2 regions of the Methylobacterium sp. AC315 genome follow, and region 2 is predicted to be linked to the other one. Evidence: predicted binding sites of a transcription regulator. Region 2 holds the regulator's gene; the other holds the start of a gene.
What was found. Region 2 encodes PhoB, which activates phosphate uptake and scavenging genes when phosphate is short. Its sites were predicted from a motif close to TGTCATNNANCTGTCAT; they were not measured.
Positions count from the first base shown of each region.

Region 1: the regulator PhoB is predicted to act here: its motif matches at 2,534-2,550, upstream of AC0IY0_RS10350 (CorA family divalent cation transporter).

Region 1 covers NZ_CEEDEA010000005.1:49,471-64,412, forward strand. Annotated here, with positions in the region: gene AC0IY0_RS10345 (methyl-accepting chemotaxis protein) at 1-1,311, opposite strand, end outside; gene AC0IY0_RS10350 (CorA family divalent cation transporter) at 1,508-2,494, opposite strand; gene groES (co-chaperone GroES) at 2,705-2,995, shown strand; gene groL (chaperonin GroEL) at 3,068-4,711, shown strand; gene AC0IY0_RS10365 (prephenate dehydrogenase) at 4,789-5,610, opposite strand; gene fae (5,6,7,8-tetrahydromethanopterin hydro-lyase) at 6,037-6,546, opposite strand; gene AC0IY0_RS10375 (triphosphoribosyl-dephospho-CoA synthase) at 6,786-7,619, opposite strand; gene AC0IY0_RS10380 (ATP-grasp domain-containing protein) at 7,616-8,524, opposite strand; gene mch (methenyltetrahydromethanopterin cyclohydrolase) at 8,725-9,699, opposite strand; gene AC0IY0_RS10390 (ATP-grasp domain-containing protein) at 9,696-10,850, opposite strand; gene AC0IY0_RS10395 (NAD(P)-dependent methylenetetrahydromethanopterin dehydrogenase) at 10,873-11,766, opposite strand; gene AC0IY0_RS10400 (beta-ribofuranosylaminobenzene 5'-phosphate synthase family protein) at 11,858-12,838, opposite strand; gene AC0IY0_RS10405 (formyltransferase) at 13,139-14,218, shown strand; gene AC0IY0_RS10410 (formylmethanofuran dehydrogenase subunit A) at 14,212-14,942, shown strand, end outside.
Region 2 covers NZ_CEEDEA010000001.1:82,135-97,076, forward strand. Annotated here, with positions in the region: gene lpxC (UDP-3-O-acyl-N-acetylglucosamine deacetylase) at 1-306, shown strand, start outside; gene AC0IY0_RS00375 (outer membrane protein assembly factor BamD) at 499-1,380, shown strand; gene recN (DNA repair protein RecN) at 1,582-3,255, shown strand; gene AC0IY0_RS00385 (hypothetical protein) at 3,374-3,574, shown strand; gene AC0IY0_RS00390 (hypothetical protein) at 3,631-3,876, opposite strand; gene pstS (phosphate ABC transporter substrate-binding protein PstS) at 4,132-5,172, shown strand; gene pstC (phosphate ABC transporter permease subunit PstC) at 5,258-6,235, shown strand; gene pstA (phosphate ABC transporter permease PstA) at 6,248-7,144, shown strand; gene pstB (phosphate ABC transporter ATP-binding protein PstB) at 7,167-7,982, shown strand; gene phoU (phosphate signaling complex protein PhoU) at 8,298-9,020, shown strand; gene phoB (phosphate regulon transcriptional regulator PhoB) at 9,195-9,890, shown strand; gene AC0IY0_RS00425 (protein-disulfide reductase DsbD family protein) at 9,936-12,089, opposite strand; gene AC0IY0_RS00430 (hypothetical protein) at 12,350-12,496, opposite strand; gene AC0IY0_RS00435 (aminopeptidase P family protein) at 12,522-14,354, opposite strand; gene AC0IY0_RS00440 (hypothetical protein) at 14,536-14,796, shown strand; gene AC0IY0_RS00445 (ribosome modulation factor) at 14,835-14,942, opposite strand, start outside.

The sequences.
Region 1 (14,942 bases), on a different contig from region 2:
CGTCGAGACCGCCTGCTCCTCGACAGCGCTCGCCATCGCCAGGGTCAGCGTCGAGAGCTCGGCGACGGCGGCGGTGATCATCTCGATCGCTCCGACCGCCTCGCCGGTTGCGCTCTGGATCGCCGCAACCTGCTGGGTGATCTCGCCGGTGGCCTTCGCGGTCTGCTCGGCCAGAGCCTTGACCTCGCTCGCCACCACCGCGAAGCCCCGGCCGGCGGCGCCCGCCCGCGCGGCCTCGATCGTGGCATTCAGCGCCAGGAGGTTGGTCTGCCCGGCGATCGACTTGATCATGCCGACCACCGCGTCGACCTCCCGGGCGTTCTCGGCGAGCTGCCGCATCGTCGCGTCCGTGGTCTCGGCCTGCACCGCGATCTGGCGGGCGCGCTCGGAGACCCGTCCGACCTGACCCGAGATCTCCTGGATTGCGCCGTTCATCTGCTCGGAGTTCGCCGCCACGGACGAGGCCTTCTGCCGAGCGGAATCGGCCGACTGCGTCAGCCCCTCGGCCGAATGCTGCATCTCGCGGATCGCCGAACCCACGGCATCGACGACACGGCTGACGTCGGTGGACATATTCACCTGCGCGGATACGACGGCCCAGGTCAGCATCGGTCCGATGTAATTGCCCTTCCGGTCGTTGACGGCGGTGACCTGCAGATCGAGGGTCTCCGGCCCGACCTTGATCTTGGTCCGGTGCGGCAGCCGGCTCGCATCCGCCAGCATGTTACGCTGGTGACGCGGGTTCTTGTGGAACACGTCGAAGGAGTGGTCGAGCATCTCGTCGACCTTGATCGGCAGCCATTGCTCCAGCGGCCCGAGGGTCCGGCGCGAGGTCGCGTTCAGGTAGTTGATCTTGAACTCGTTGCGGGGATCGGCGGTCATCACCGCGACCGGCATGTTGTCGATCATCGACATCAGCCGATCGATATCGTTCTTCTTGGCCGAGATGTCGGCCGCGAACTTGACCACCTTCACCGGCTTGCCGCGCGCGTCGAGGACGGGGTTGTAGGTCGCCTCCAGCCAGACCTCCGTGCCGTTCTTGTCGATCCGCAGGAATTCGCCGGTGACGTACTGACCGTCCTTCAGCTTCGACCAGAACTCCGTGTACTCTGGCGACTTGGCAGCCATCGGTTCGACAAAGATGCGATGATGTTTGCCTTGTACATCCGCAAGGGTGTACTTCATCAGGTGCAAAAAGTTGTGGTTGGCACTCAGGACTTGCCCGTCCATCGAGAATTCGATGATCGCCAACGACCGGTCCAGGGCGTCAAGCTTGGCCTGCGCCTCGTTATAGACGGTTCTCTTGAACATATCGGTGTCCACGCTGCTCCTGCGAGCATATGGCCGAGATTGGGTTAAATTTTATATAATTCGACAGTCTTTGAAACCGAAGCCTGCATTGAGAGCGCGTCAAATGAAATATTCAATCAAAGTAAGTTGTAATAGTTGATTGGCAGAGGCTTAGATTTGTATTAAAGACAGCTTTTGCCTTTTAAGCTGACGAATATCAGAACCACCCGCGGCTTCGGAAATATACAATTGGAGCAAGAGCGCTGATCAAAATAAGCGCGAGGGCGTAGGGATATCCGTAGGCCCAGTCCAGCTCCGGCATGTGCTTGAAGTTCATGCCGTACATCGAGGCGATCAGCGTCGGCGGCACACCAACCACAGACACCACCGTCAGTACCCGGAAGACGTTGTTCTGCTCGATGTTGATGAGCCCCAATGTGGCGTCGAGGAGGAACTGAACGTTCTCGGCAAGCCGCGTCTCGAACTCGTCCAGGGAGTCGATGTCGCGCCGGATCGTCTCGAAGCGACCGTCGCCGGGCAGGCCGAGCCCTTCGCAAGCGGCCGACACGAACGGCACGATCCGCTCCAGGCCGAGCAGGCTCGCGCGGATCTTCCCGAGAACCTTCCCACGGTTGCTGATGCCGCGCAGGATCCGCCGCAGCGCCAGGTCGCGGCGGCGGGGCGGCGGGCTTTCCAGCCGACGGCGATCGGCGCCGCGGACATCGAAGTCGAAGATCCGCGTGGACAGCGTGTCGAGTTCGGAGGCCATGTCCTCCAGGGCGTCCGCGAGGCTGTCGACCAACTCCTCCAGGATCACGAGGAAGATCTCGCTCGGCGTCACGCTGCCGTCGCCGTCGGCGATGCGCTTCTCCGACGAGTCGATCGCGCGCATGTCGTGGAACCGGATCGTGACGAGGTGATCCTTCGACAGGAGGAACCCCAGCGGTTTCAACTGGGAATCACTGCGCTCGAAGGTGATCATCGGCGTCGAGAGCGACAGCCCGCCCTTCACGCGCCGCAGCCGGCTGGAGGATTCCACCTCCGACAGTGCGGCCCGGGACGGTACGCGCAGGCCGGTGGCCGCTTCCACGGCGGCGGCCTCCTCGGAACTCGGGTCGTTCAGATCGAGCCAGACGGCATTGCCGGGAATTGGGCCGCCGCGTTCAGGCGTCACCGCGCCTTCGGGTCCGTGGAGGCTCAGCATGAGGGCGCGTTATCCTAGGGGAAATCAGGGCCGATGCCGGGTCATCGCGCCGTCGCGCGCGGGTGCGACAGTCTTGACTTCAAGCCGCACGAGAGCTAACTCGCCGCCGTCATTGGCACTCGCCAAGACAGAGTGCTAACAGTCGGGCTTGGGAGCGGCCGCGCACGCCGCATCAACGCCAACTGCAGACCTGAAGCAAGAGGGCAGCTCATGAAGTTCCGTCCGCTGCACGACCGCGTGGTCGTCCGTCGCATCGAGGGCGAGGAGAAGACCAAGGGCGGCATCATCATTCCGGACACCGCCAAGGAGAAGCCGCAGGAAGGCGAGATCGTCGCCGTCGGTCCCGGCGCTCGCGACGAGCAGGGCCGCGTCAACGCGCTCGACGTGAAGGCGGGGGACCGCGTCCTGTTCGGCAAGTGGTCCGGCACCGAGGTCAAGATCGACGGTCAGGACCTCCTGATCATGAAAGAATCCGACATCATGGGCGTCGTCGCCGCCTGATCGGATCGCCCGTTCCAACCCTTTGAGGCCACCTGAGGCCTTGGGGTCCAACCCAACCACAAGAGGCAAACCATGGCAGCGAAAGACGTTCGTTTCTCCGCCGACGCCCGCGATAAGATGCTGCGCGGCGTCGATATCCTTGCCGACGCGGTGAAGGTGACGCTGGGCCCGAAGGGCCGCAACGTCGTGATCGAGAAGAGCTTCGGCGCCCCGCGCATCACCAAGGACGGCGTCACCGTCGCCAAGGAGATCGAGCTCGCCGACAAGTTCGAGAACATGGGCGCCCAGATGGTGCGCGAAGTGGCCTCGAAGACCAACGACATCGCGGGTGACGGCACCACCACCGCCACCGTGCTGGCCCAGGCCATCGTCCGTGAAGGCGCCAAGTACGTCGCCGCCGGCATCAACCCGATGGACCTGAAGCGCGGCATCGACCTCGCCACCGCCGCTGCGGTGAAGGACATCATCGCGCGCGCCAAGAAGGTCTCGACCTCCGACGAGGTCGCCCAGGTCGGCACGATCTCCGCCAACGGCGACAAGGAGATCGGCGAGATGATCGCCCACGCCATGCAGAAGGTGGGCAACGAGGGCGTGATCACGGTCGAGGAGGCCAAGACGGCCGAGACCGAGCTCGACGTCGTCGAGGGCATGCAGTTCGACCGCGGCTACCTGTCCCCGTACTTCATCACGAACGCGGAGAAGATGGTCGCCGAGCTCGAGGATCCCTACATCCTGATCCACGAGAAGAAGCTGTCGTCGTTGCAGGCGATGCTGCCGGTGCTCGAGGCCGTGGTGCAGACCGGCAAGCCGCTGCTGATCATCGCCGAGGACATCGAGGGCGAGGCGCTGGCCACCCTCGTGGTGAACAAGCTGCGCGGCGGCCTGAAGGTCGCGGCCGTGAAGGCGCCGGGCTTCGGTGACCGCCGCAAGGCGATGCTCGAAGACATCGCGATCCTGACCAAGGGCCAGATGATCGCCGAGGACCTCGGCATCAAGCTCGAGAACGTGACGCTCGACATGCTCGGCCGCGCCAAGCGGGTGCGCATCGAGAAGGAGAACACCACGATCATCGACGGCGTCGGCGAGAAGACCGACATCGAGGGCCGAATCTCGCAGATCAAGGCGCAGATCGAGGAGACCACCTCGGACTACGACCGCGAGAAGCTGCAGGAGCGCCTGGCCAAGCTCGCGGGCGGCGTCGCGGTGATCCGCGTCGGCGGCGCGACCGAGGTCGAGGTCAAGGAGAAGAAGGACCGCGTCGACGACGCCCTCAACGCCACCCGCGCGGCTGTCGAGGAAGGCATCGTCCCGGGCGGCGGCACTGCACTGCTGCGTGCCAAGAAGGCGGTCGCCGCGCTGAAGAGCGATGTTCCGGACGTCCAGGCCGGCATCAAGATCGTGCTGAAGGCGCTTGAGGCCCCGATCCGTCAGATCGCCCAGAACGCAGGCGTGGAAGGCTCGATCGTCGTCGGCAAGATCACCGACAACACCTCCTCGGAGACCTACGGCTTCAACGCCCAGACCGAAGAGTATGTCGACATGATCCAGGCCGGTATCGTCGATCCGGCCAAGGTCGTCCGTACCGCCCTGCAGGACGCCGCTTCCGTGGCCGGCCTGCTGGTCACCACCGAGGCGATGGTGGCCGACGCGCCGAAGAAGGATGGCGGCGCCCCCGCGATGCCGGGCGGCGGCGGCATGGGCGGCATGGATTTCTAAGTCCACGCCAACCATCGATCTGACGAAGGGGGTCGCCGAAAGGCGGCCCCTTTTTTCGTTGGTATGACACGGCCGTCTCACGGTCCCGCGGAAGTCCGAGCCGTCATGAGGGGCGGCTGTTCGACGGCTGCAGAAAGATTTCTGCGTGCGAGATCGGCCTCGACTTGGGCAGCGAGCTTGAAGAAGCGCTGGCGGACATCAGCGGCAAACGGATTGGATCGCTCGATCGCCTCGAACACTTCGGGGGCGTCGTGCCGGACCATGTCGACCGCTTGCATGAGCAGTGAGAAGCTTCGCGTGGTCATGTGAGTGGGAAGCGGCTCCATGGCGACGAGCACCCGCGCGATCAGATGCGTCAGGCCTTGCACGGCCGCGGCCTCGCGGTCGTGGGCCTCGGGCGTCGTGACGATCACCTTGAGCTTCAGCACCGTCCGGAGGAAAGCCGCAGCACGACGCCCGTGCCGTCCCGTGGTGTCAGGGCACACCGCGATCTTCAGTCCCGCGATCCCGCCGACGGCACTCTGCGGGCCGAACAGGGGATGGGTTCCCAGGATCTCGACGCCGGCCGGTAATCCCGCCCGCATGATCTCGACGGGGATCATCTTCACCGAGCCGACATCGACCACCAGCGTTCCCGATCGGAGATGAGGGGCAATGTCGGCCACGACATCGGACAGGCGGGATACCGGAACGGCCAGGATGACGACGGAGCAGCGTGCCGCCGCGATCAAGTCCGTCCGCACGGCGCCGTAGGTCTGGGAATCGGCCTCGGCCGGGCGTGGATCGTAGACGCGCAGCGCCATGTGCGGCCCGAGATGCCGGACGATCAGGCGACCGAAGGCGCCGAAACCGATGACCCCGACGGCGGGGTAGAATTGAGTGGCTTGGGAGACTGACACGGTGACCTCGGGCAGACGCGAGGTCGACGGATCATGATGAAGTGCAACCGCCGACGACGCAGCGGTTGGGCAAGATAAGCAAGCCGCCGCTATGAAAAGGGCGGGCGATAGGATGCGGTGAACGGCAAGCTTGTCATGAGGACGGTCGTCTATGCGGTGCTGCCATGCTCGTCAACAAGGCCGCCTCGATGCCAGGACTCGGCCTGATCGTACGGAATGCTTGAACGCTGCTCGATTGAAGGGCCCAGGTTTCGCTGCCCCGAGCGCGCTCTTCCACACCGCGTGACTGCGGAACCAAAAAAAACGGGACGGCTTGCGCCGTCCCGTCTGTCGTCGTGCCTATCGGCCTAAGAAGATAGAAGCCAGTCGCTGGAGCAGGCCCCGCGGTGCGGGCGGAGGCTCACTCTGTCCAGGACCGTCCCCAATCTAATTGGCGGCGAAGGGGTGCTGAGCCGAGTTGCGCTGCTCGGTGACGGTCGAAGCCTTCGGCTCGCCGTTCACGGCGCGCTGGATCGAGAGCTTGGTGGCCTCGTAGTTGTACTTCTGGATCTTGGCGTCGTCGGCCGCTTCCCAGTGGATGAACACGCCGACCAGGATGAACAGGTCGTCGGCCTCATCGGCCGGGATGATGCCTTCGGCGACGGCATCCTGGACGGCCTTGGCAACGCCGTGCTGGGCCGGGCCGAACATCTGGACGGCCTGACGGGCGTCGTTGATGGTGACCTTGTTGAACATCAGGGTGTTCGGCTTGCACGGCAGGTTCGGCGCGATGACCGCGAGCAGGCTGGTGAAGCCGTGCTTGTTGTTCACGAGGCCGTTGCAGAAAGCCGTCTCGGCGGGCGAGCCGCGCGGTCCGATGATCAGGTCGATGTGAGCGACTTCGTTGCCGTCGCCGACGAGGGCTTCGCCAACCTGAACCTTGGTGATCTTCGCCATTCGGTGTCTCTCCCTGGATTCCGAAATAGGGCCGCGGCGCCGGACAATGCCAGCGGCCGGGAAGCCATCCTTGTTATCGGCGCCCGAACCTCCGGACGAGCCGGTTGGGCCGAGCCGGTTGGGCCGGACAGCGCGCCGGACCCTACAGTGCGACCCAGCGGCTCACAACCCGCGCAAGGCCCTGGATCTGAGGAATTTCTTTGACCGCGGGCCGTGAAAAGCTGGAACTTATCCGCGTATCACGCCAGGGCGGCGCCTGCCGTAGTCAGGGCGTCCCAGAACACGGTCGCCACCGTGAAATCCGCGCTGGTGCCAGGGTTGAGCCCGCGCGCCTTCAACGACGCGTCGAAGAGCAGCAGCGGCTCGACCGGACGTGTGGCGAGATCGAGACCGTCGAGTAAGCCTGCGGCCTCCAGGCGAACAGACTCCGCCACTGGTGCGCCGGCCTTGCGGGCGATGTGGCTGTCCGGAACGGTCCGGAGATAGGCGAGGTGGATCGCGGTGGTGCACCAGGTCGGATCGAGGCCTGCGGCGCGCGCGCCGGCGAGGGCCGGCAGCCCGATCTCTGCGATGTCCGCGAAGCCCGTGCCATAGGCCCGAGCGATGCGGTCGCGATCTGCCGCTTCCGCCATGGCCGCGCGCAGGGAGGCCGGGGCGGCGACCGATACGTCGTGCTGGTCGGCCCGGCCGAGGCCTCCCGGGTTCGCGAGCCGGATCGCTGCGAAGACCGCTTCGGAATCGTCAGCCTGCAGGGTGTCCAGCACCGCTTCGACCGATCGGCCCCCCTCCGCTGCGACGGCAAGCGGCGCACACAGGAGCAAGATGCCCAGATTGGTGTTCTGGGCGACGGCCGCCAGGGTGGCCGCGACCCCGGCGCGGACCCGCGCACCGACGCCTGATCCCGCCCACGCCAGCCCCGGTGCCGAGACGTCGGCGCTGGTGACGAAATCCGCCATGACCATGCGATGGCCGGCTGCGTAGGCGTGGACGTTGCCGGGTTTCAGCGCGTCGAGTTCCGCCAGGCAGGCGGCGCGGTAGAGCGTGCCGATCAGCCCCGGCGCGAGACCGGTCATGCCACCACGAGCCGCGGAATGCTGGCGCCCCGGACGGCGGACAGGAAACCGCGCACGACAGCGCCGGCGATATCGGTGTCGCACACGGTCTGCAGGCCGGACCAGGCCGGCATCGAATTGACTTCGAGGATCGAGAAGCCGCCCTCCCCGTCCTCCACCAGGTCCACCCCGGAATAGTCGACCCCGACCGCGGCGGCGGCGGCCTCGGCCATCTCGGCGGCGTCCCGGGGCATGGCCCAGGGCAGCGGCCGGCCCCCGCGGTGGACGTTGGTGATCCAGCCGTCGCCCTCCCGGATCATGCCGGCGATCGCGCGTCCGTCGCAGACGAACACGCGATAGTCGCGCCACAGCCCGTCCCGCCGCGGCACGTAGCGCTGGAGATAGTAGACACGGGCTACAGCCTCCTCGTCCGGCAGGTCCCCGGGCGTCTCGATCAGCGCGAGCCCCTCCCCTTGCGAGCCGAACAGCGGCTTGAGGACCAGAGGTGCGCCGGGGCGGGCTTCCCGCTCCACGATCTCCGCGGCGGCCTCGCGTTTCGAGACGACCCAGGTCTCCGGGGTCGGAAGGCCGGCACGGGCGATCAGCAGCGAGGTCGCCGCCTTGTCGACCGAGCGTTCGATGGCCGTGGGCGGGTTCCAGACCGTCACGCCCGCCGAGACCAGGGCGTGCAGCACGCCGAGCCGCATGGTGGTCGCCTCGAACGTGCCCCCCGCGATGGTCCGCAGCAACACGCCGCCGGGCAATTCGCCGGAGAAGCCCGGGACCCGCAGCGGCTCGCCGCCGCCGGTGGCCACGATCACGTCGGCCAGGGAGAACAGCACCGGCTCGACCCCCTGCGCCCGCAGGGCCGCCAGGAGCCGGGCCTTGTGCCAATTGCCGTTATCGGCCGCGAGGGCGATGCGCATGGATCGGAGACTCTCGACGGCCCTTTCCTGCACGGGAAAGCACCGGATCTGTGTGGGTGCGAAGCGCGATCGCGAGGGCCGGCCGGGACCGGCTTCCCTCTCTCCCACTGGGGAGAGAGGGACCCTCGCTTCATGCGATTGGCAGTGCGACGTCGTCTACGCCGCGATGCCTCGTGAACCGGAGCTCGAACGCCCCGCGTTTAAGCGAACGACGCTTCCACCAGCGCCGGCTCCAGGCGGCCGCCGCGATACGTGGCGCCGGTGCGCACCGACGTGACGATCGCTTCGGCCGGCGAGAACAGCGCGCCGTCGATCCTGTAGAAATCGCCGTTCACCCGCGAAAAGATCTCGGCGAACGGGGCGCCGTGGTCGCTCGACGTGGTGGACGGGATCTGCTCGGCGAGCTGCTTGGCGTCGGCATCGTCGGCATCGACGAAGAGCTGGACCCGGCCACCGTAGATGATCGCATCGTTGGTGCGGCCCATCGCCTTGATGAAGTCCGGGTGGGGCGGCGAAAGCGGGGCCGACCCGATGCCGTCTACGATCGCGTGCAGGTCGAACCCGACCGTGTGGGCCTTGTGCAGGGCCACCTCGAGCACCCGGGCGACCACCTGGGTCGAGCCGGCCAAGCTCTGGGTCGGTGCGAAGATGAAGGTCAGGTCCTCGGGCCGCAAGCCGGCCGCTTCGGCGACCTTGGCGACGACGCTGTCGGGCGGACCGCCGGCGGCTTCGAGCACCAGAGCGGTCTTCGAAGCGGAATCCCGATAGCCGAGCTCCTGATACAGATCCTCGACCGCAGCGACTGCGCGGCCGGGGCCCGAGCCGAGGGCGAAGAAGCCGGAATCGCCGGCTTCATCGGCCAGGCTCCAGCCCGCATACTGGCTGCCCAGGCAGGCGAGCACCGGGTCGGCCGCATGGACGATCACGGAATACGGCCAGGAGGCGATCGGGCCGCTCGGGGCGATGCTCACGGTGCCGAGGCCGCCGAGGCAGATCTCGGCGATGCGTCGTCCGGCCTCGATGGAGCCGCGCGCCTGGGCGCCGGCATCGACCATCCGGGCTCCGCCGGCCGTCTGCGACACGGACAGGCGCAGCGTCGCGGCGTCGGCCACGAACCGCTCGATCAGCGGCGCCGTCAGCGCGTTGACGCTGGGATAGGATTGGCTGGCACTCATCTCAGGGTTTCCTCGGGGTGCATTTTCTCAGCGGTGAGGTCGGCTTGGAGCCGCGCCGTCCGCGTGTTCAAACTGTCGAGCGCCATCTGCCGGTCGGCCCCATGGGCAAGCACCGTGCAGAGAGGCGCGTCGCGGCGGACCACCGTGCCGGGGCGCGGGCGGTCGCGCACATGATCCGGCCAGGCGAAATCCGGCACGGGCGCATGCTCCCGACCCGCGTAACAGATCTGGGCGGCGGCCGCATCCGCCGGTTGCGCACCGAGCGCCGGCATGGCGCCGAGGCTGGCCGCGATGTGGGCCGCCAGGAGCGGCGTGCTCCGGCGATCGAGGATGTCGAGGGTCGCGCCGGGCCGCGGGTTGATCTCGGTGAGCCACCAGCAGCCGGACCCGTCGACCAGGAAATCGGCGCTGCCGAGGCCGCGCAGGCCGGTCGCCGCAACGATGCTCTCAACGGCCTCCGCGACCGTAGCGATCAGCGCGTCGGGGAGAAGCCGAGCTTCCGTCGCAGCGCCGGTTGCGGCACCGCCGAACCGGTAGGGCCGGATCGGCGACGGCGCGCACCATTGCTCCGTCACCGCCAGCATTTGGATCGCGCGTCCGTCGGCGAGGAAGTTCAGCGCGTGGGGTCGGCCCGGGACCCGGGCCTGGAAATAATGCGCGTCCGGCGCGGGGCCGCGACCCGCCGGACGGATGTGGCTGCCGCCGCTGCCGCCGGTCCGCTTCAGCAACCAGCCGGACGGGTCGGGACGCGCATCGGTCGCGATCTTGGGATGCGGGATGTCGAGCCGGACGCAGAGCGCGGCGAGCGCGAACGGATCCTTGAGTGCGGCGACCGCGGGCGCATCGGCGCCGACCAGACGGTGCCGTTCGGCGGCCCGGGCGATCAGGCCGGGCGCGTCCTCGAAGCCGCTGCCAAGGACGAGGCCGACGACCGAGCCTGCGGTTTCGGCCAAGGCGTCGATCGCCGCCAGGGTCGCTTCGAAAGCCATCGGGCTGCCGAATCGACCCGGGAGCGGCCGGTAGGCTTCGCTGAGCGCCAGCGTGTCGGAATCGCCGAACAGGTCGGCCACGAAGGGGCGCATTCCCGCCCGCCGAGCCGCCTCCGCGAGGGCGCGCCCGGATTGAGCGGCGATCAGGATCGCCTCTGCCACGCCGGGATGCGCCGGAGCCGGCTCAGCCCGCGATCTCGACGGCCAGCGTGTAGGCGTCGCGGAAGTCGAGGCAGAGCGGCGTATCGGAGGCGAGCATCCGATCGAACAGGCGGCGCTGGGTCTGGTACTTCACATTGCCCACCGCGAGGGCGCCGATGCCCACGCCCTTGCCGGTCGGCAGCGGCACGTCGACGGCGTTGACGTCGATTCCGGCGATCCCGGCGGGCGGCACCGCGTTCACGTCGGACGCGACGAGAAGCTTCGGAGCGGATTTCAGATCCTCGGCCGAGAGGATCGGGATGCCGGCCGGCCCGGCCGACAGGATCACGTCGGCGTCCCGGATGGCGACGCGGCGGTCCTCCGGTGTCGTCCCGTCGACGGCGCCGACCTCGATGCCGAAGCGCCACTTCATCGTGAAGGCGATCTTGGAGACCCGCTCCTCGCCGTCATGGCCGACCAGGACGGTCTGCGCGCCCTGAAGCGCGCCGATCACCGCGGCCACGTAGGCGACCACGCCGGCGCCGCCGAAGATCACGATGCGCTTGCCGGTCAGATCGGTGCCGAATTTCTGCCGGAGGGCCCGGGAGACCTGCGCCACCATGGCGGCGCCGGTGGTGAACGAGCCGGCGGGATCGGCGAAGACGTGGTTCACGAACGGCGGCACGAACGCCTTCTTGGCGCGGTCGACCATGTCGAGGGCGTCCTCGGCGTTCTTGCCGCCGATGAAGATGCCGGTCCGCGTGCCGTCTGCCGGAGAGCGCGAGAAGATCGAATCCTGGGTCAGCGACACGACGTCGGCGAGGCTGACCTCGGTGTAGGTCACCACCGTCTCGAAGCCGGCGTCGACGGCCATGTTCACGTCGAACGGGCTCATGTGCCGGAGCGGCGTCAGCATGTGGAGGATCGAGCGGGCCATGACGTTCTATCCCGTTTGGCGCGCATCAACCTGCGCCTGCAGACCGTCCAAACCCGCTGCGGGTGCCGCGGTCAAGTCCGGACCCGCCGGTTCAGTCCCCCGTGGTTATCGATGCGCCGCTGTTGCGGCCGCGGGCAATCAGGAAGCGAAGCGGCCCGCCGCGGTCGAGACTTGCCACCAGGGACCGGGCGTCGGCCTCAGACGGCATCAGCGCGAATCCGGTCGGTCCCCAGGACGATTGGCCGTAGCCGGGCACGCCCTGCGCGGCGGCTTGGTCGAGGGCCTGTGCGACGGCGGCGCTGGCGTAGCGGCCGCCCTGGTGCGGGGCGAAATGATCGCCGATGAGATCCTGGATCCGGGTGATTCCCGCGCCGAAGCCGTGCGGCTCGGCGAGCGCGACCGCCGGCAGGACCTGCATCAGCACGATCCGGCAGATCTCGGCCGCCTGTGCCTCGGGGAAGCGCGGGAGGTCGCGAAACGCCTCTACCTCCCGCGTCCCGTGCACGCCGGCCATGCTCCGATCGAGGATGAGCACGATCCGCCAGGCTTCGGGATAGGAGAGGCGCGCGGTGACCGGCGGTGCTGCGCCATCGGGGCCGCGGCCGCCATCGACGATCAAGCCGCCCTCGGTAAACGCACTGAGCCCGACCCCCGACCGATTGCCGCGATCGAGGCTGGAGGAGAACGCGGCCGCCGAGAAAGAAGCCCCGCTCAGTCGCGCCATCGCGGCCGCCACGGCCAGCGCGAGCTGCGTGCCCGATCCGAATCCAGCGTGCGCCGGGATCGTCCGCTCGACCGCGATCGCCACCGCGTCGGACCCGCCGAGATGGCTCGCCGCCGCACGGGCGTAGCCCTGGACGCGCTCGACCTCCTCGCCGGTGACGGACAGGTGTGCGGACCGGCGGGCGGTGAGCGTCAGGGAGGGCGTGTCGATGGCCAGCCCGATGCTGCCGAAGCGGCGGCCCAGGCCGCCGTGCAGGTCCAGGAATCCGAAATGCAGCCGCGCGGGCGCCTCGACTCGGATGGTGCTGCTCGAAGCGGCCGCCTCGTTCCGCTGGGGGACCTCGCCCACGCCCATGTCTTCGAAATCCACACGCCGAACCGGCGCGCTTTTCCCATGCGGCGGGCGGCCGAAGCAACGGGATCTTGCGGCCGATCGGCCGAACCAGAATGCGAACCCCCCTTGCCGAGGCGTGCGGATGAATGCAAACCTAGGGCAGCGACGGCGCGCCGAGTTGCCGCCCGCCCGGACCTGTCGGGCGGTCGAGCCATTCCGATCCGGCGGGATTCTCCTTCGGGAGTGAACCTGCTTCGTCCGGTCTTACGGCCGTCGCCCGCTCCGAAGCCAAACAAGAACGTCGCGTGAGGGAGCATGGCAGCCTGGGTGAAGGGTGGCGCGACGGACGCGGGCACCGCCATCGAGGCGGCCGTATCCTTGCTCGCCAAGGCGCGCGCGCCGGTGATCGCCGGCCTGAGTGCCGACGTCGCCGCGATCCGCGCGGCCTATGATCTCGCGGGGCGCATCGGCGCCTCCATCGATACCGCTGGCGCGGTCGGCACGTATGCCGAGCTAGGCTCGCTGAGCCGGGTGGGCGCCATGACCTCGACGCCGGCCGAAGCGGTCGGCCGGGCCGATGCCGTGCTCGTGGTCGGCGCAGCCACTTGGCATACGCCACTCATCAAACGCTTGGCGGAATCGAAGCCCACGCGTGGGCGCGCTGCCGGTTCGGACCGGGCGCTCCTGGCCCTCGGAGCCGGTCCGGAGGGCTCACAGGCGGCGCTGTCCTGCCCGGCTACGGGCGGGCTGGCGGAGGCCGTCGCGGAACTGCGCGCTTACGCCAAAGGCCATCTCGCGGGCGACACGCCGCAGGCCAAGCTCGTCGCGCGGATCGCCGCCGCACAGTACGGCGTCCTGCTGTACGATCCCGCGGAGCTCGGTGAACTGGGCGTGGAGATGCTCCAGGGCTTCGCCATGGAGCTGAACGAGACCACGCGTTGCTTCACGCTCTCGGTGGCTGGACCGGATCAGGACCGCGCCGTCGTGCCGGTGGCCGCCTGGTTGACCGGGCAGGGGCCGCGCAGCGGGTTCGGCCGCCGCGTCCCCGAACATGATCCGTGGCGCTTCGATGTCGCCCGGCAGGTCGCCGCTGGCGAGGTCGATGCCGTCGTCTGGCTCGCCGCGCTGCCAGTGGACCGGCCGGATTGGCTGGCTGCCGTGCCCTCCGTGGCGCTGGTCGCCGAGGCGGAAGCCTCTCTCGCCGACGTGGTGATTGCGGTCGGCCGTCCGGGACGCGACCTGGGCGGCGTCTTGTGGAACGAGCAGCGCGCCGCGCTGACCTATTGGCCGGCTTCGGCCCCGACGGACCTGCCGTCCGCCGCGTCGGTACTGGGTGCTCTGGCGGAGCGCCTGGTCGAAGCTGGCGCCGTGTCGAGGAGTGAGCCCGCATGCTGAGCGTGATCCGGGGCGGGCGCGTCGTCGATCCGACCGCGTCCCGCGATGCCGTCGGCGACGTCTGGATCGAGGATGGCCGCATCGTCGAGCCCGCCGGCCGGGCGCCCGATCGGGTGATCGATGCGTCCGGCTGCGTCGTGATGGCGGGGGGCGTCGAGGTGCACTCGCACATTGCCGGCGGCAACGTGATCACCTCGCGCCTGCTCCTGCCCGACCTCTATGTCAGCGAGGCCTCGCCCGAGGGGCATCCTTTCGCGCATGCCGGCGGAGCTGCGGGCTGGATCGGCTCGACCTACGCGCGGATGGGCTACACCACCGCGGTCGAGCCGGCGATGCCGCCGACACACGCCTTGGCGACCCAGCTCGAACTGGCCGACATCCCGTTGCTGGATCGCGGCGCGCTCACCGTGATGGGCAACGACGACCAGCTTCTGCAGCTGTTGCGCGAACGGCAGGGCGGGAATGCCGTCCGCGATCTCGTGGCGCTCTCGGTCGCCACCTCGCGCGGCCTCGGCGTCAAGTGCATCAACGCCGGCGGCGCATCCGCTTTCAAGGACGGCGCGCTGCGCCTGTCTCTCGATGACGAGATTCCGGTCTACGGTCTCTCGACTCGGCAGATCATGGGGTCGCTGCTCGACGCGGTCGAAGAGATCGGCGTCCCGCACCCGCTGCACGTCCACTGCAACAATCTCGGCCTGCCCGGCGCGGACGATTCGTTCATCGA
Region 2 (14,942 bases):
CTGGAGAACACCGTCGCGGTCGGCGAGACGGCGGTTGTCAATCCCGAGGGTCTGCGCTTTCCGGACGAGTTCGTCCGCCACAAGATCCTCGATGCGGTCGGCGACCTCGCGCTGGCCGGCCTGCCGATCCAGGGCGCCTACCGCTCCTATTGCGGCGGCCACCGGATGAATGTCGGGGTGCTCTCTGCCCTCTTCGCCGACCGGTCCAACTACGCCATCATCGAGGCGCAGGGCTCGCGCCGCGAAGCCGTCCTGTCGGAACTCGGCGTCGGCCTCGGCATCGCCGCCTTCGCGGGCGATCTCTGAGCCCAAGTCTGTGACCTGCGGGACACAGCTGGCAACCGATACGGTCTGCCGCGGCCTTGCCGCTTTCGTGCCCGAATCAAGCGTCAGGGTTTAACGGTCCGTGAACGACGGGCACGGCCCGGTCGGGCCGGATCCATTCACGCGATGGCACGACGGCGCGGGACGTGCGCCGGTCCCGGGAAAGAGCGCCAGATGCCTGTCACCATTCGTCATCGCCGGGCGGCTGCCTTCATGGCGCCCTTCGTGGCCGTTCTCGGCCTGGGCCTCGGCGGCTGCGACTTCGACCCGACCAACCTCTTCGCCGAAAAGTACAAGCCCGAAGTCGTGCCGGATGTCCCCGCGGACAAGCTCTACAGCGAAGGCTTGGCCAAGCTGGAGGACAGCGACTACGAGGGCGCGGTCAAGAAATTCGACAGTCTCGACAAGCAGTACCAGTATTCCGAGTGGTCCCGGAAGGCGCTGCTCATGACGGCCTACGCCAATTACGAGGGCCAGAAGTACGACGACGCGATCAGCGCGGCGAAGCGGTACCTGCAGCGCCACCCGGCCAGTAAGGATGCTGCCTACGCGCAGTATCTGATGGCGATGTCGAACTACAAGCAGATCCCGGACGTGACCCGCGACCAGGACCGCTCCGAGAAGGCGCTGGTCGCCCTGCAGGAGCTGGTCCAGAAGTACCCGACGTCCGAGTACTCGACCGATGCCCGCTCGAAGATCCAGATCACCCGCGACCAGCTCGCCGGCAAGGAGATGGAGGTCGGCCGTTATTACCTGGAGCGGCGCAACTTCCCGGCCGCGATCAACCGGTTCCGCGACGTCGTTGCCAAGTACCAGACCACCCGCCATGCGGAAGAGGCGCTGGAGCGCCTGACCGAGGCGTACTGGGCGCTCGGGATTACCCAGGAGGCGCAGAACTCCGCGGCGGTGCTGGGGCACAACTTCCCGGACAGCCCCTGGTACAAGGATGCGCACGCGCTCCTGGCCAAGGGCGGCCTCGAGCCCCGCGAGGAGAAGACCTCGTTCCTGTCCAAGATCTACCGGACCGTGACGGGCAAGACCGCCTCGGCCGAGTGACCGATCCGGCAGGCTTCGGCCTGCCGCCGGCGGGCTTCGGCTTGCCTCAAGACGCCCCAGGGCCCGGAGCCGCCGCTCCGGGCCTTTCTCGTCGGCGCGGCCCCGCGGCATCGCAATTGGGGCGCGACGCATTTTTGGGGTGAATCCGCGCCGCGGCGGCCTTATGTCTGCGGTCCCGCCCTCAGGAATCCCCGCCGCCGCATGCTGGCGCAGCTCGCGATCCGCGACATCGTTCTGATCGACAGGCTCGAACTGAATTTCCGGACAGGCCTCAGCGTCCTGACCGGGGAGACGGGTGCGGGCAAATCGATCCTGCTCGATGCCTTCGCCCTGGCCCTCGGCGGCCGCGGCGACGGTCGACTCGTGCGCCATGGGGAGCCGCAGGGCGGCGTCACCGCGGTGTTCGATCTCCCCCTTGATCATCCGGCCCGCCGGATCGCGGCCGAGGCCGAGATCGACACCGAGGGCGACCTGATCCTGCGCCGGACCCAGATGGCCGACGGCCGTACCCGTGCCTTCGTCAACGACCAGCCGGTGGGCGTGCAGGTTCTACGGGCGATCGGCGCTGCGCTCGTGGAAATCCACGGCCAGCACGACGACCGCGCGCTGGCCGACCCGGCCTCCCACCGGGCGATCCTCGATGCCTTCGGGGGCCTCCAATCCCAGCTTGGCAAGGTTGCGACGGCCGCCAAGGCCGTGCGCACGGCGCGCTCGGAACTTGCCGAGCACCGGGCTCGCATCGAGGCGGCCCGCAAGGAGGCCGACTTCCTGCGCCACGCCGTGGAGGAACTCGCCACGTTGGCGCCCCAGCACGGCGAGGAGGCCCAGCTCGCCGAACGCCGCAGCGTCATGCAGCAATCGGAGAAGGTCGCCCGCGAGCTGAACGAGGCGCTCGACGCCGTCGGCGGACCGCATTCCGGCGTGCCGCACATATCGGCCGCCCTGCGCAAGCTGGAGCGCCGGGCCGGACAGCTCCCGGCCCTGATCGATCCCTGCGTCAACGCCCTAGACGCCGCCATGGTCGCCCTCGACGAGGCACGCGCGGTCCTGGACGCCGCTGTCACGGAAACCGAGTTCGACCCGCGCGACCTGGAGCGAGCGGAGGAGCGGCTCTTTGCGCTGCGTGCCGCCTCTCGGAAATACGACGTTCCAGCCGACGACCTCGCCGCCCTGGCGGAGCGCTACGCCGGCGAGGTTGCGAGCCTCGATGCCGGTGAGGCGGCCCTGGAGGGCCTGGAGCAAGCAAGGGCGAAGGCCGAATCGCAATACGCGGAGGCGGCCGAGAAGCTCAGTGCCGGGCGCCGGAAGGCGGCCAAGCACTTGGATGCGGCCGTGAAGGCCGAGTTGCCGCCGCTGAAGCTGGAACGCGCCCGGTTCATCACCGAGATCGTCACCGACCCGGAGGCGCGCGATCCCGCCGGCATCGACCGGGTCGAGTTCTGGGCGCAGACCAACCCCGGCACGAAACCCGGCCCGATGATGAAGGTCGCCTCCGGCGGCGAGTTGTCGCGTTTCATGCTCGCCCTGAAAGTCGTGCTCGCCGACAAGGGCTCCGCCCCGACCCTGATCTTCGACGAGATCGACACCGGGGTCGGGGGCGCGGTGGCCGACGCGATCGGCCTGCGCCTCGCCCGGCTCGCCGCCACCGTCCAGGTGGTGGCCGTGACCCACGCCCCCCAGGTCGCGGCCCGCGCGAGCACACATTTCCTGATCGCCAAGGCCCCCGTGAAGGGCGCCGGCCGGGTCGCGACCCGGGTGGCGAGCCTACCGGTGGCGGAGCGCCGCGAGGAGATCGCGCGGATGCTGGCCGGCGCCACGGTGACCGACGAGGCCCGTGCTGCGGCGGCCAAGCTTCTGCAAGGCGCGGATGCATGAACGCGCAACAACCTTAACCGTTAGTTGCGCGTAACGTTTTGTTAACCATTCCTGGCGAGACTGATCCCATCCCGGGACCGTGGTTCAGGAGCACGCGGTTGAAGGGCGGGAGGAAAACATGAAGCCGTCCATCGTCGCGTCCGAGGGGCGCGGGCATTCGGGTCGGGCCCTCAAGCAGGCGATCGACACGCACCAGCTCGGGCTGACGCTCCGCACGGTCTATGAAGGCAGCGTCGACACGCAGCCGATCACCGACACGCACGTGGAACTGCTCCTGCGCTTGCGTCAGAAGGAGCGGGAGCTGCGCCGGGTCGGCTGAAGCCGCGCCCCGACCGGACCCGTATTAGCCCGAACCAAGATTGCTTTCGCCCGGCGCTACCAGCGCCGCGAGCCGGGCCGCCGACGGTACTCCGCCGCCCGGATCTGCGTCAGAATCCTGTCGAGATCCACCAGAAGTTCGACCTCCTCGTGGCGCGCCTGAGCGATCGCCTCGGCGTCGGTGCCGTAGCGCTGACGGGCCTGAGCCAGGGTCAGCGCGCGCTCTACGGCCTCGCGGTCGGCGTGCAGGGCAAGCCATGCCGCATCGGGACCTTCCTGTGCGTCGGTCCCCTGATCATCCACGATCCGACTGCCTTCCTGGTCTCACGGGCAGCACCGCCGAGATGCCGCCACCGGGCTTGAACGCGCCAGCGCGCCAAACCGTGCCTTCGTCTCTGCGGCGCGATGTCATGCCGATGTCATCTCCCTGTCGTAACGCCCGGCCCATCGGGCGGCCGGCGCCGGGTCTCTTGGAAGACCGGCCGCACAGCTCTGCCGCGGGCATGGGCTTGCCGGCGGAGAGGCGCAGGCTCTCGCCCGACGGCAATGGAGATACCCTTGAGACCCTTTGCTTACGCGCTCGCCGTCGGCCTCGCCACGGTTCAGCTGGCGTCCGCGGCACTCGCTGCCGACATCACGGGAGCCGGTGCCACCTTCCCGTTCCCGGTCTACTCGAAGTGGGCCGAAGCCTACCGCAAGGAGACCGGCTCCGGACTGAATTACCAGTCCATCGGCTCCGGCGGCGGCATCAAGCAGATTCAGGCCAAGACCGTTGATTTCGGCGCCACCGACGCGCCACTCAAGGGCGAGCAGCTGGCCAAGGATGGCCTCGTCCAGTTCCCCACCGTGATGGGCGGTGTCGTGCCGGTGGTGAACATCGCCGGCCTCGAGCCCGGGAAGCTGAAGCTCACCGGCGACATCCTGGCGGACATCTACGCCGGCAAGATCTCCAAGTGGAGCGACCCGCGGATCGCGAAGCTCAACGACGGCGTGAAGCTCCCGGACGCCACCATCACCCCGGTCTACCGGTCGGACGCCTCGGGCACGACCAACATCTTCACCACCTACCTGTCCCAGGCGTCCGAGACCTGGAAGAAGGAATACGGCGCGGCCACGACGATCTCCTGGCCGGTCGGGCAGGGCGGCAAGGGCAACGAGGGCGTGACCGCCACCGTCAAGCAGGTGCCGAACGCCATCGGCTACGTCGAATCCGCCTACGCCAAGCAGAACAAGCTCGCTTACGCCCTGCTGCAGAACAAGGCCGGCAAGTATCCGCAGCCGGACGACAAGGCGTTCCAGGCCGCCGCCGCCAGCGCCGATTGGAAGTCGGCCCCGGGCTTCGGTATCTCGCTGACCAACCAGCCGGGCGACGATGCGTGGCCGATCACGGCGGCGACCTTCATCCTGGTCCACAAGGAATCGGCCGATGCAGCCAAGGCCGCAGATACGCTGAAGTTCTTCGATTGGGCCTATAAGAACGGCGATAAGCTCGCCTCAGACCTCGATTACGTGCCGCTGCCGGATAACGTCGTCGCTCTGATCCACGAAGAGTGGAAAACCGTGAAGGGCAAGGACGGTAAGCCCGTCTTCAACATGTGAGTGAGATGGGGAGGGGGTCGCGGCCCCCTCCCTCGCATCGCGGCCCGCACCGCGCTACCACGCCTCCCTTCGCAGAGAATCGCGGATGTCCGCTTTGACCGAGACGATTGCCCTCGCCCGACCTCGCGCCGCCGCCGCGCGCAAGGGACCGAGCCGGAACCTCGACACCCTGTTCCGGGTCTGCTCCTACGGCGCGGCCCTGTTCGTGCTCGTGGTGCTCGCCGGAATCCTGGGCTCGATCCTCTACGGCGGCTGGCCCGCCTTCCGGGAATTCGGGTTCGCCTTCCTGACCTCCAGCGCCTGGAACGTCGGGACGGAGCAGTACGGCTCCCTGGTCGCCGTCATCGGGACCGTGGCCTCCGCCACGCTGGCACTCCTGATCGGCGTCCCGGTCTCCCTGGGGATCGCCGTCTACCTTACGCAGCTCTGCCCAGGCTGGGCCCGCAAGCCAGTGGCGATGACGATCGAGCTGCTCGCCGCGGTGCCGAGCATCATCTACGGCATGTGGGGCCTGTTCGTGTTCGCGCCGCTCTTCGCGCGCTTCGTCCAGATCCCGGTATCGAACATCGTCGAGGGCCTGCCGATCGTCGGCACGCTGTTCTACGCCCGGGTCCCGTCCGGGGTCGGCGTGTTCACCGCCGGCATCATCCTGGCGATCATGATCGTGCCGTTCATCGCCTCGATCGCCCGCGACATGCTCGACCAGATCCCGACCGTTCTGCGCGAGAGCGCCTACGGCATCGGCTGCACGACCTGGGAGGTGGTCCGCCACGTGCTGGTGCCGCAGGCTTCCGTCTCGATCATCGGCGCGATCATGCTCGGCCTCGGCCGCGCCCTCGGCGAGACGATGGCGGTGACTTTCGTGATCGGCAACGCCAACCGCCTCTCAGCCTCGATCTTCGACCCGAGCTCGACCATCGCATCGCGCATCGCCAACGAGTTCAACGAGGCCGACGGTCTCCAGCTCAACGCCCTGATGGCCCTGGGCTGCATCCTCTTCATCATCACCTTCGTGGTGCTCATCATCGCCCGGCTGCTGACGCGCCGCGTCAAAGCTGCCTGAGGAGGGCTCTCGATGGACGCGTCCAACCCCATGGCCTTCAACACCGCCGCGCCGCGCCGCTCCGGACGGGTCCGCCCCAGCCGGCGGATCGCCGACCGCGTGCTGCGCACCGCCTGCCTGGTCGCCACGATCGTGGGCGCCGTGGTGCTCGGCTCGATCCTGCTGATGCTGATCATCCAGGGCGTGCAGGGCTTCACGCCCGCCATGTTCATGCACCCGACCCCGGGCCCCGGCTCCGAGGGCGGCGGCATCGCCAACGCGATCCTGGGTAGCCTGGTGCTCACCGGGATCGGGATAACGATCGCGACGCCGGTCGGCGTCATGGCCGGGACCTACCTGGCCGAGTACGGCCGGTTCTCGAAGATCGCCGGGCTGATCCGCTTCCTCAACGACATCCTGCTCTCGGCGCCGTCGATCCTGATCGGCCTGTTCGTCTACACCCTGATGGTGCGGCCGATGGGGACCTATTCTGGCTGGGCCGGCGGCGTGGCGCTCGCCATCATCGCCGTGCCCGTGATCGTACGCACCACCGAGGACATGATGCGCCTGGTGCCCGGCACCCTGCGCGAGGCCGGGGCCGCTCTCGGGGCCCCACCCTCGACGGTGATCATCAGCGTCACCTGGCGGGCGGCCTCGGCCGGCATCGTCACGGGGATCATCCTGGCGCTGGCCCGCATCGCCGGCGAGACCGCGCCGCTCCTGTTCACCGCGCTCAACAACAATTCGTGGTTCTCGCCCGACCTCATGGGCGGCGTCGCGAACCTTCCGGTCATGATCTACCAGTTCGCCCTCTCACCCTATCCGAACTGGCAGAGCCTCGCCTGGGCCGGGGCGCTCCTCATCACCGCGACGATCCTGGTGCTGTCGATCATCGCCCGTCTCGTCATCAAGCCGCAGATGTCGCGCTAAGACCCTTCTCGAGGACACGACGATGAACGCCGCTTCCGCGATCCCCACGGTCGATCTCACCCGCAACCACGCCAACGAGGGCGGTGCGGTCCGGATCGCCGTGAAGGGTCTGAACTTCTACTACGGCAGCTTCCACGGGCTGAAGAACGTGGACATCAACTTCCACGACCGCCAGGTCACGGCCCTGATCGGGCCGTCCGGCTGCGGCAAGTCCACGCTGCTGCGCTGCTTCAACCGGATCTACAGCCTCTACCCGGAGCAGCGGGCCGAAGGTCAGATCATGCTCGACGGCGAGAACATCCTCGACCCGTCCGTCGACCTGAACGACCTGCGCTCGCGGATCGGCATGGTCTTCCAGAAGCCCACCCCGTTCCCGATGTCGATCTACGACAACGTGGCCTTCGGGCTGCGCCTCTACGAGAAGCTGCCGAAATCCGAACTCGACGGGCGGGTGGAGCAGTCCCTGCGCAAGGCCGCCCTCTGGGACGAGGTGAAGGACAAGCTGCGCCAGGCGGGCACCGGGCTCTCCGGCGGCCAGCAGCAGCGCCTGTGCATCGCCCGCACCGTGGCCCAGAGCCCGGAGGTGATCCTGTTCGACGAGCCGACCTCGGCGCTCGACCCGATCTCCACGGGCCGCATCGAGGAACTGATCGAGCAGCTGCGCGACGAGTTCACCATCGTGATCGTCACGCACAACATGCAGCAGGCTGCCCGCATCTCGCAGTTCACCGCCTTCATGTACCTGGGTGAATTGATCGAGTTCGGCCCCACCAACCGCATGTTCATGAACCCTGTGGAGCAGCGGACCCAGGATTACATCACCGGGCGGTTCGGTTAAGCCAATCGCGGAAGTTTCGCGGAAGAGTTGATGACCGGATCGGCACATGTTTGCGCGTCGATCTCAAGACGCGGAGCCGCGCCCGATCGGAATTCGACCGGGCGCTACTCCGAGGCATGTTGCGTTGACCTGGGAACATCGGCCTATTCCGGTTGTTTTTGTCGCGTGCCGAAATCTGCTCCGCTCCGCATCATGACGTGAACTATCCAAGGGACTGGGTACCGGGAAACGTACAACGGTATCCGTGATCGCAGCGGCGGGTTTCCGCCAGACCTCGCGGATCAAGGTTTGCGGGACGCCATCGAAGGATCCACCATGCCCGGCCATATCGTCAGTTCCTACGACACCGACCTGGATGACCTGCGTCGCTCAATTTCCGAGATGGGCGGCGTCGCCGAGAAGATGGCCGCCGAGGCGACCGATGCCCTCGTCCGCCGGGACGATACGCTCGCCCAGGCGGTGATCCTCGCCGACAAGCGCCTCGATGCGCTCCAGCGTGACATCGAAGAGCGGGCAGTGCTGCTCATCGCCCGGCGTCAGCCGCTGGCGATCGACCTGCGCGAGACCATCTCGGCAATCCGCGTGTCCGGCGATCTGGAGCGGATCGGCGACCTCGCCAAGAACGTCGCCAAGCGGGTCGTCGCGATCTCCGATCAGGCGCCTGCGCAGAAGATCGTGCTCGGCGTGCGCCACATGAGCGACCTCGCGGAAGCTCAGCTCAAGGATATCCTCGACGCCTATGCCAGCCGCGACATCAAGGCGGCCTACGATGTCTGGGAGCGGGATGGCGAGATCGATGCCCTGTACAATTCGCTGTTCCGCGAGCTCCTCACCTACATGATGGAGGATCCGCGCAACATCTCGTTCTGCACGCATCTGCTCTTCTGCGCGAAGAACGTCGAACGCATCGGCGACCACACTACCAATATCGCCGAGACGATCCATTACCTCGCCACCGGTGAGACGCTGGCGGGCGAGCGGCCGAAGAACGACGCGTCGAACTACGCGACGGTCGGGCCTGCCGCCACGGCCCCGTGACATGCGGTTCGCGGTTCCTCCGCAGCGCGCACTCCCACCTGCGGGACAAAGCCCCGGTGGGAGTGCGCGTGGGTTGAGGAATCGCGGCCCCTGCCGCACCATCGGCGCGTCCGGGCCCTCCGGCGCGGTTGATTCGATGCGTGCCGAATTCGGAACAGGTTATCGAACGTGAGCATGCAAGTCCTGATCGTCGAGGACGAGGAGGCGCTGACTACCCTGCTGCGCTACAACCTGGAGGCCGAAGGATTCCTGGTGGATTCGGCCAGTCGCGGTGACGACGCCGAACTGCTCCTGGCCGAGCGCACGCCCGATCTGGTCCTGCTCGACTGGATGCTGCCCGGCCTCTCGGGCATCGAGTTGTGCCGCCGCATCCGGGCCCGACGCGAGACCGAGCGTCTGCCGGTGATCATGCTCACCGCCCGCGGCGAGGAAGGCGACCGGGTCCGCGGGCTCGGGACCGGCGCCGACGACTACATCGTCAAGCCGTTCTCGGTGCCGGAACTGCTGGCCCGCGTTCGGGCGCTGCTGCGTCGGGCCAAGCCGGCCCACGTCGCCGACCGTCTGGCGGCGGGCGACATCGAGCTCGACCGCTCCGGCCACCGGGTCCGGCGCGCCGGCGAGGAACTCCATCTCGGGCCAACCGAATTCAGGCTGCTCGAATTCCTGATGCTGGCGCCGGGCCGGGTTTTTTCCCGTGAACAGCTCCTCGACGGGGTCTGGGGCCACGACGTCTACATCGACGAGCGCACCGTGGACGTGCATGTCGGGCGGCTGCGTAAGGCGCTCAACGCCCCCCGGCAGGCCGACCCGATCCGCACCGTGCGGGGCTCGGGATACGCCTTCGACGAGACGTTTTCCCTCGAAGCCTGAAGACCTCCAGCCCGTCGGGGCGGAACGGCGCGCCTGCCTCCTCGGTCAGCGTGCCAGCGCTGCGCTCTTACCGGAGGCGGCCGGTACCGCCTTCAAGGCCGCCAGCACCGTTCCCTCGGTGAGGATCTGCGGCAGCACCTGTGCCTCCCCAGTGCCCGTGTAGAGCAGGTACAGCGGGACGCCGCTGCGCCCATGCGCCTCCAGCAAGCGGGTGATCTCGGGGTTCTGGTTGGTCCAGTCGCCCTTCAGGTAGGTCACACCCCGATCCTTCATGGCGGCCCGCACGGCCTTCGTGGACAACGAGGTCGTCTCGTTGACCGCGCATGTGATGCACCAGGCGGCGGTCATGTTCACGAAGACCGGCCGCCGCGCGTTCACCAAGGCGTCGAGACGCGCCTGCGTGAAGGGCTCGACGCCCTCTGCGGCGGCCTGGGCGACGGGCACGGCCCGGTCGCGATCGAGGGTCAGGGTCAGTGCCCCGACGGCGACGACCGTCAGCAGCGCGACGCCCTGGACGACGGGTCCGACCCGCGAAGCGGCGACGCGCCCGTGCTCCCAGGCCCAGGCCGCGAAGCCCACCAGCACGAGGCCGATCAGCCCCACCAGAAGCCCCTGCGGGCCGACCTGCTGGGCCAGGACCCAGATCAGCCACGCCACCGTTGCGTAGACCGGGAAAGCCAGAACCTGCTTCAGGGTTTCCATCCAGGCGCCCGGCCGCGGCAGCGCCCGCAGCGCCGGCGGCCACAGGGTCAGCGCCAGGAAGGGCAGGGCGAGGCCCAAGCCCAGGCTTGCGAACACCGCGAGCGCGACGCCGGCGCTCTGGGTCAGCGCGAAGCCCACGGCCGAGCCCATGAACGGTGCCGTGCAGGGGGTCGCCACCAGGGTCGCGAGAACGCCCGTGAAGAAAGAGCCGCTGAGACCCGAGCGCCGGGCGAGCCCGTCGCCGATGGCGGTGAGCCGACCGCCGACATGGACAACCCCCGACAGGCTCAGGCCCATGGCGAGCAGCAGATAGGCGAGCCCGGCCACCACGGCCGGCGATTGCAGCTGGAAGCCCCAGCCGATCGCGGCCCCGCCGCCCTTGAGGGCGAGCAGCAAGCCTGCAAGGCCTAGGAAGCTCGCCATCACCCCAGCCGTGTAGGCGAGGCCGTGCAGGCGCACGCGCGCCGCGCTCTCGCCGGCATGCCGGACGAGGCCGAGCACTTTGATCGACAGGACGGGAAAGACGCAGGGCATCAGGTTGAGGATCAGCCCGCCCAGGAAGGCCAGGCCCGCCGCGGTCGCCAGGGTCAGCGCGTCGAAGGCCGGGGCGACCGGTTGGGCTGCGGCGGAGGCCTCGGGTGCAGCCACTGGGACCGGTGCAACCGGCTCGTCCCCGTACGCGAAGGCCAGGCGATGCGTTTCGGCGCCGGTCGTCTCCTCCACGGTGAGCACGCCCGGCAGGGCGGCCGGTGCCGGGTCCGTCGGGGTGCTCCGCGCGAGGGTGAGGTGCAGGCCGGATGCGTCGACGCGCATCACCTGGACGGCGGCGTTGTCGATGGCGGTCTCGGAATAGGGGAAGAACGATGCGGCCTTGATAGACTCGGGCTTTAGGCCGGCCGCGGCGAAGTCGAGTTGCAGCGTGTCGCCCTGACTCGAGAGTTGCAGCGGCCAGAGCGCAGGGGCGGGCAATGCGGTGCGAGCCCGCTCGAACAGGGCAGCCTGCCCGGCATCTGGCCGGGGCTCGCCCACCGGCAGGGTCAAGGCGAGGTCGGCGGAGCCCGGGACGCATTCGGTCTCGCAGACCAGGTAGGTCAGCTTGGCCTGGATCCGCACCGGATCGGCCGGGTCGAGGCTCGGCGGCGGCGTGACCGGCACGAGCAGGGTGACCTCGCCCTCGTAGCCGTAGTTCATCAGCGTCGCGATCGCGATGCGCTCGGGGGCGGGCCACCGGATCGCGCCGGCGTTGAAGCCCGCCGGCAAGGTCCAGGTCACTTCGGGGGGCAGACCGGAATCGCCCGGGTTGCGCCAGTAGACGTGCCAGCCCGGCTTCACCTGCATCCGCACCGCCAGGGTGAACGGCTGCGCCCCGGCCACCGCGATCGGCTCGGCCACGAGGCTCGACCGCACCAAGTCGGGTGGCGTGCGGAAGCCTTGCGCTGACGCGGCCGACAGGCTTGCGGTAAGGGCCAGGACAAGGAATGCGAGGCGGCGGATCATGCTGTCCCTTCGCGCGCGGGTCGGCCGCGGTTTCACCCGCGTCATCTCCGAGACGCAGGCGGGTCGTCTCGTGACGGGCCTTATAGCGCGCCGGTTCGGGCCCTGTCCTGCGCTCCAGCCCATGAGCCATCGGCCACGACGCCGCTGAGGCGCTCAGCGGGGCTCGAACAGGATGAGGGAGAGGACGACCCTTCACTGAGTTCGTGGAGCTCGCGCTGTTCGGCGTGCTCGGCGATGACGCGCAGCGTTTCGCCGGCCGTCTAGAGAGCGTTGCGTATCGCCAAGCCGACGTCGCACAGCTTGTCACCGTCGAGCGGGCCGGTGGCGTCGTCGGAGACGATCAGCTGGACCCGCCGGACATCGTCACCATCCGATCCTTGCGTGTGGCCGAGGCGCACGTTCTGCACCGGGGCGCACTCGAAGGCGCCCGGATCAGAGCGCCAGCGGCGCGGTGGCGCGGTCCAACCAGCCGCGGGTTCCGGCATCGACGAGCGGCGCCAGGGTGTCGCGCACCCGGGTGTGGTAGGCGTCGATCCAGGCCCGCTCTTCCGGCTCGAGCAGGTCCGGGCGGATCAGCCGCCGATCGTAGGGTGCGAGCGTCAGGGTCTCGAAGCCGAGCATCGGGCGTTCGCCTTCAGGGATCTCACGGGGCTCGACGAGGACGAGGTTTTCGATCCGGATGCCGTAGGCGCCCGGGGCGTAGTAGCCCGGCTCGTTCGACAGGATCATGCCGGGCTCCAGCGCCACGGTCCCGGTCTTAGCGATGCGCTGCGGACCCTCATGCACCGACAGGAAGGCGCCGACGCCATGACCGGTGCCGTGGTCGAAATCGAGCCCGGCCTGCCACAGCGGAGCGCGGGCGAACGCGTCGATCTGGGCGCCGGTCGTGCCCTTTGGGAACACCGCCCGGGCGATGGCGATATGTCCCTTCAGCACCCGGGTGAAGCGGTCGCGCATCGCATCCGTCGGCGCGCCGACCGCGACCGTCCGGGTGATGTCGGTGGTGCCGTCCGGGTATTGAGCCCCGGAATCGATCAGGAACAGCTCGCCGGCCCGCACGGTCCGGTCGCTGGTGCGCGTAACCCGGTAATGCACGATCGCCCCGTTCGGGCCGGAGCCCGAGATTGTCGGGAACGACACGTCGCGCAGGTCGCCGCCGGCCGCGCGGAAATCCTCCAGGGCCTCCACGGCGGCAATCTCGCTCAAGCCCCCCGTGGCGGCGGCGCCGTCGAGCCAAGCCAGGAAGCGCACGACGCTGGCGCCGTCGCGGGTGTGAGCGGCGCGCGCGCCGGCGATCTCGGCGGTGTTCTTGACCGCCTTCATGCCGGTGATCGGGTCCTTGCCGATATCGGCGGTCCCGCCCGCGGCCTCGATCTTCTCCTTCAGGGCCACGGCGCCCGTCGCGGCATCGACCCGCACGCGCACACCGCTGAGCGAGCCGAGCCCGTCATCGAGGTCGGCTCGCGACAGGATCTCGGCGACCGGCGCCAGCGCCGTGCGCAGGGCCGGATCGACCTTGGGCGAGACCAGGAACAGCCGCGCCCGCCCTTCGCGTGGCAGGATCGCGTAGCCCAGCGCCAGCGGCGTATGGCCGACATCGGAGCCGCGCAGGTTGAACGCCCAGGCGAGATTGTGCGGGTCGGAGATCACCAGGGCATCGCAGCCGCCCTCAGCCAGGGCCGTGCGCACACGGGTGAGCTTGTCGGCGACCGACTCACCCGCGAACGCCTCGGGATGGGGAACCACCGGCCCGGCCGGCGGCTTCGGACGGCCGGCCCAGACGGCGTCGACGAGGTTCGGCATGGGCCCTAGCGATCCGCCGGCCTTGACCGCGGCCCGTTCCAGGCGGGCGACGCCGTCCGGCGTGTGCAGCCAGGGATCATAGCCGAGAACCTGATCGCGCTTGAGGTTGTCGGCGATCCAGGCCTCCGCGGTCGATTCGGCCAGCGGCACCACGGTGACGATCCCGGTATCGACCTGCTCCGGCGCCTGCAGGGTGTAGCGCCCATCGACGACCAGGGCCGCCGACTCGATCAGGATCAGGGCGGTTCCGGCCGAGCCCGTGAAGCCGGTGAGCCAGGCCAGCCGCTCCGCGTCGGCCGGCACGTACTCCGACTGGTGCTCGTCGGCCCGGGGCACCACGAAACCATCGACGGCGGTCTCGCGCAGGGCCGCGCGCAAGGCCTCGATCCGCTCCACGCCCTTGCGATGGCTCGGATCGTCGAAGGTCTGGAACCGGTGGCGGGGCGGACTTGGCTCTGTCATGCGCGGACCCTATCGCCGGGCGGTCCCTCGTCGCAACCGGGCGGAATCGACGCGTGGACCGCGCGCAGCGCGGTTTTTCGAGCCATCCGCCCACCTTTCGGATGATGCTCGCGGGCGTAACCTATGGTTTAGAGTCGCGCGCAATCTTATCACGCCAGATCTTTGCCCTATCTCCCAGGTCATGCCACGCCGCGTCTTCTACCGAATCAGCGACAGAGCCGACGGTCTCTTCGACGCCATCACCACGATCGAGCCGGATACGGTGATCCGGCGCGACGGCTTCGCTTCGCTTGCGGAGGCGGAGGAGTGGGTCGAGGGTCTGCGCGTCCTGATGGCTGCGCTCGGCGCCCCGGTCGCACACGCGGACGATGCGGAAAGCCCGGTCGTCGAGGCGTTGTCGGAAGGATCGACGGGGCCTGGACGGCTCCGGACCGCGCGTTAGTACACGGACGGTTTGGGATTCCCGGCGGTACGACGGAATCAGGCGTCGGCGATCGGCAGATCCGGGGCTTTGCCGGATGGCACGCCATCATAACCCTCGAGCCAGGCGATGCGGTCGGGTGAGTCGGCCGGATAGGGACAGGAATC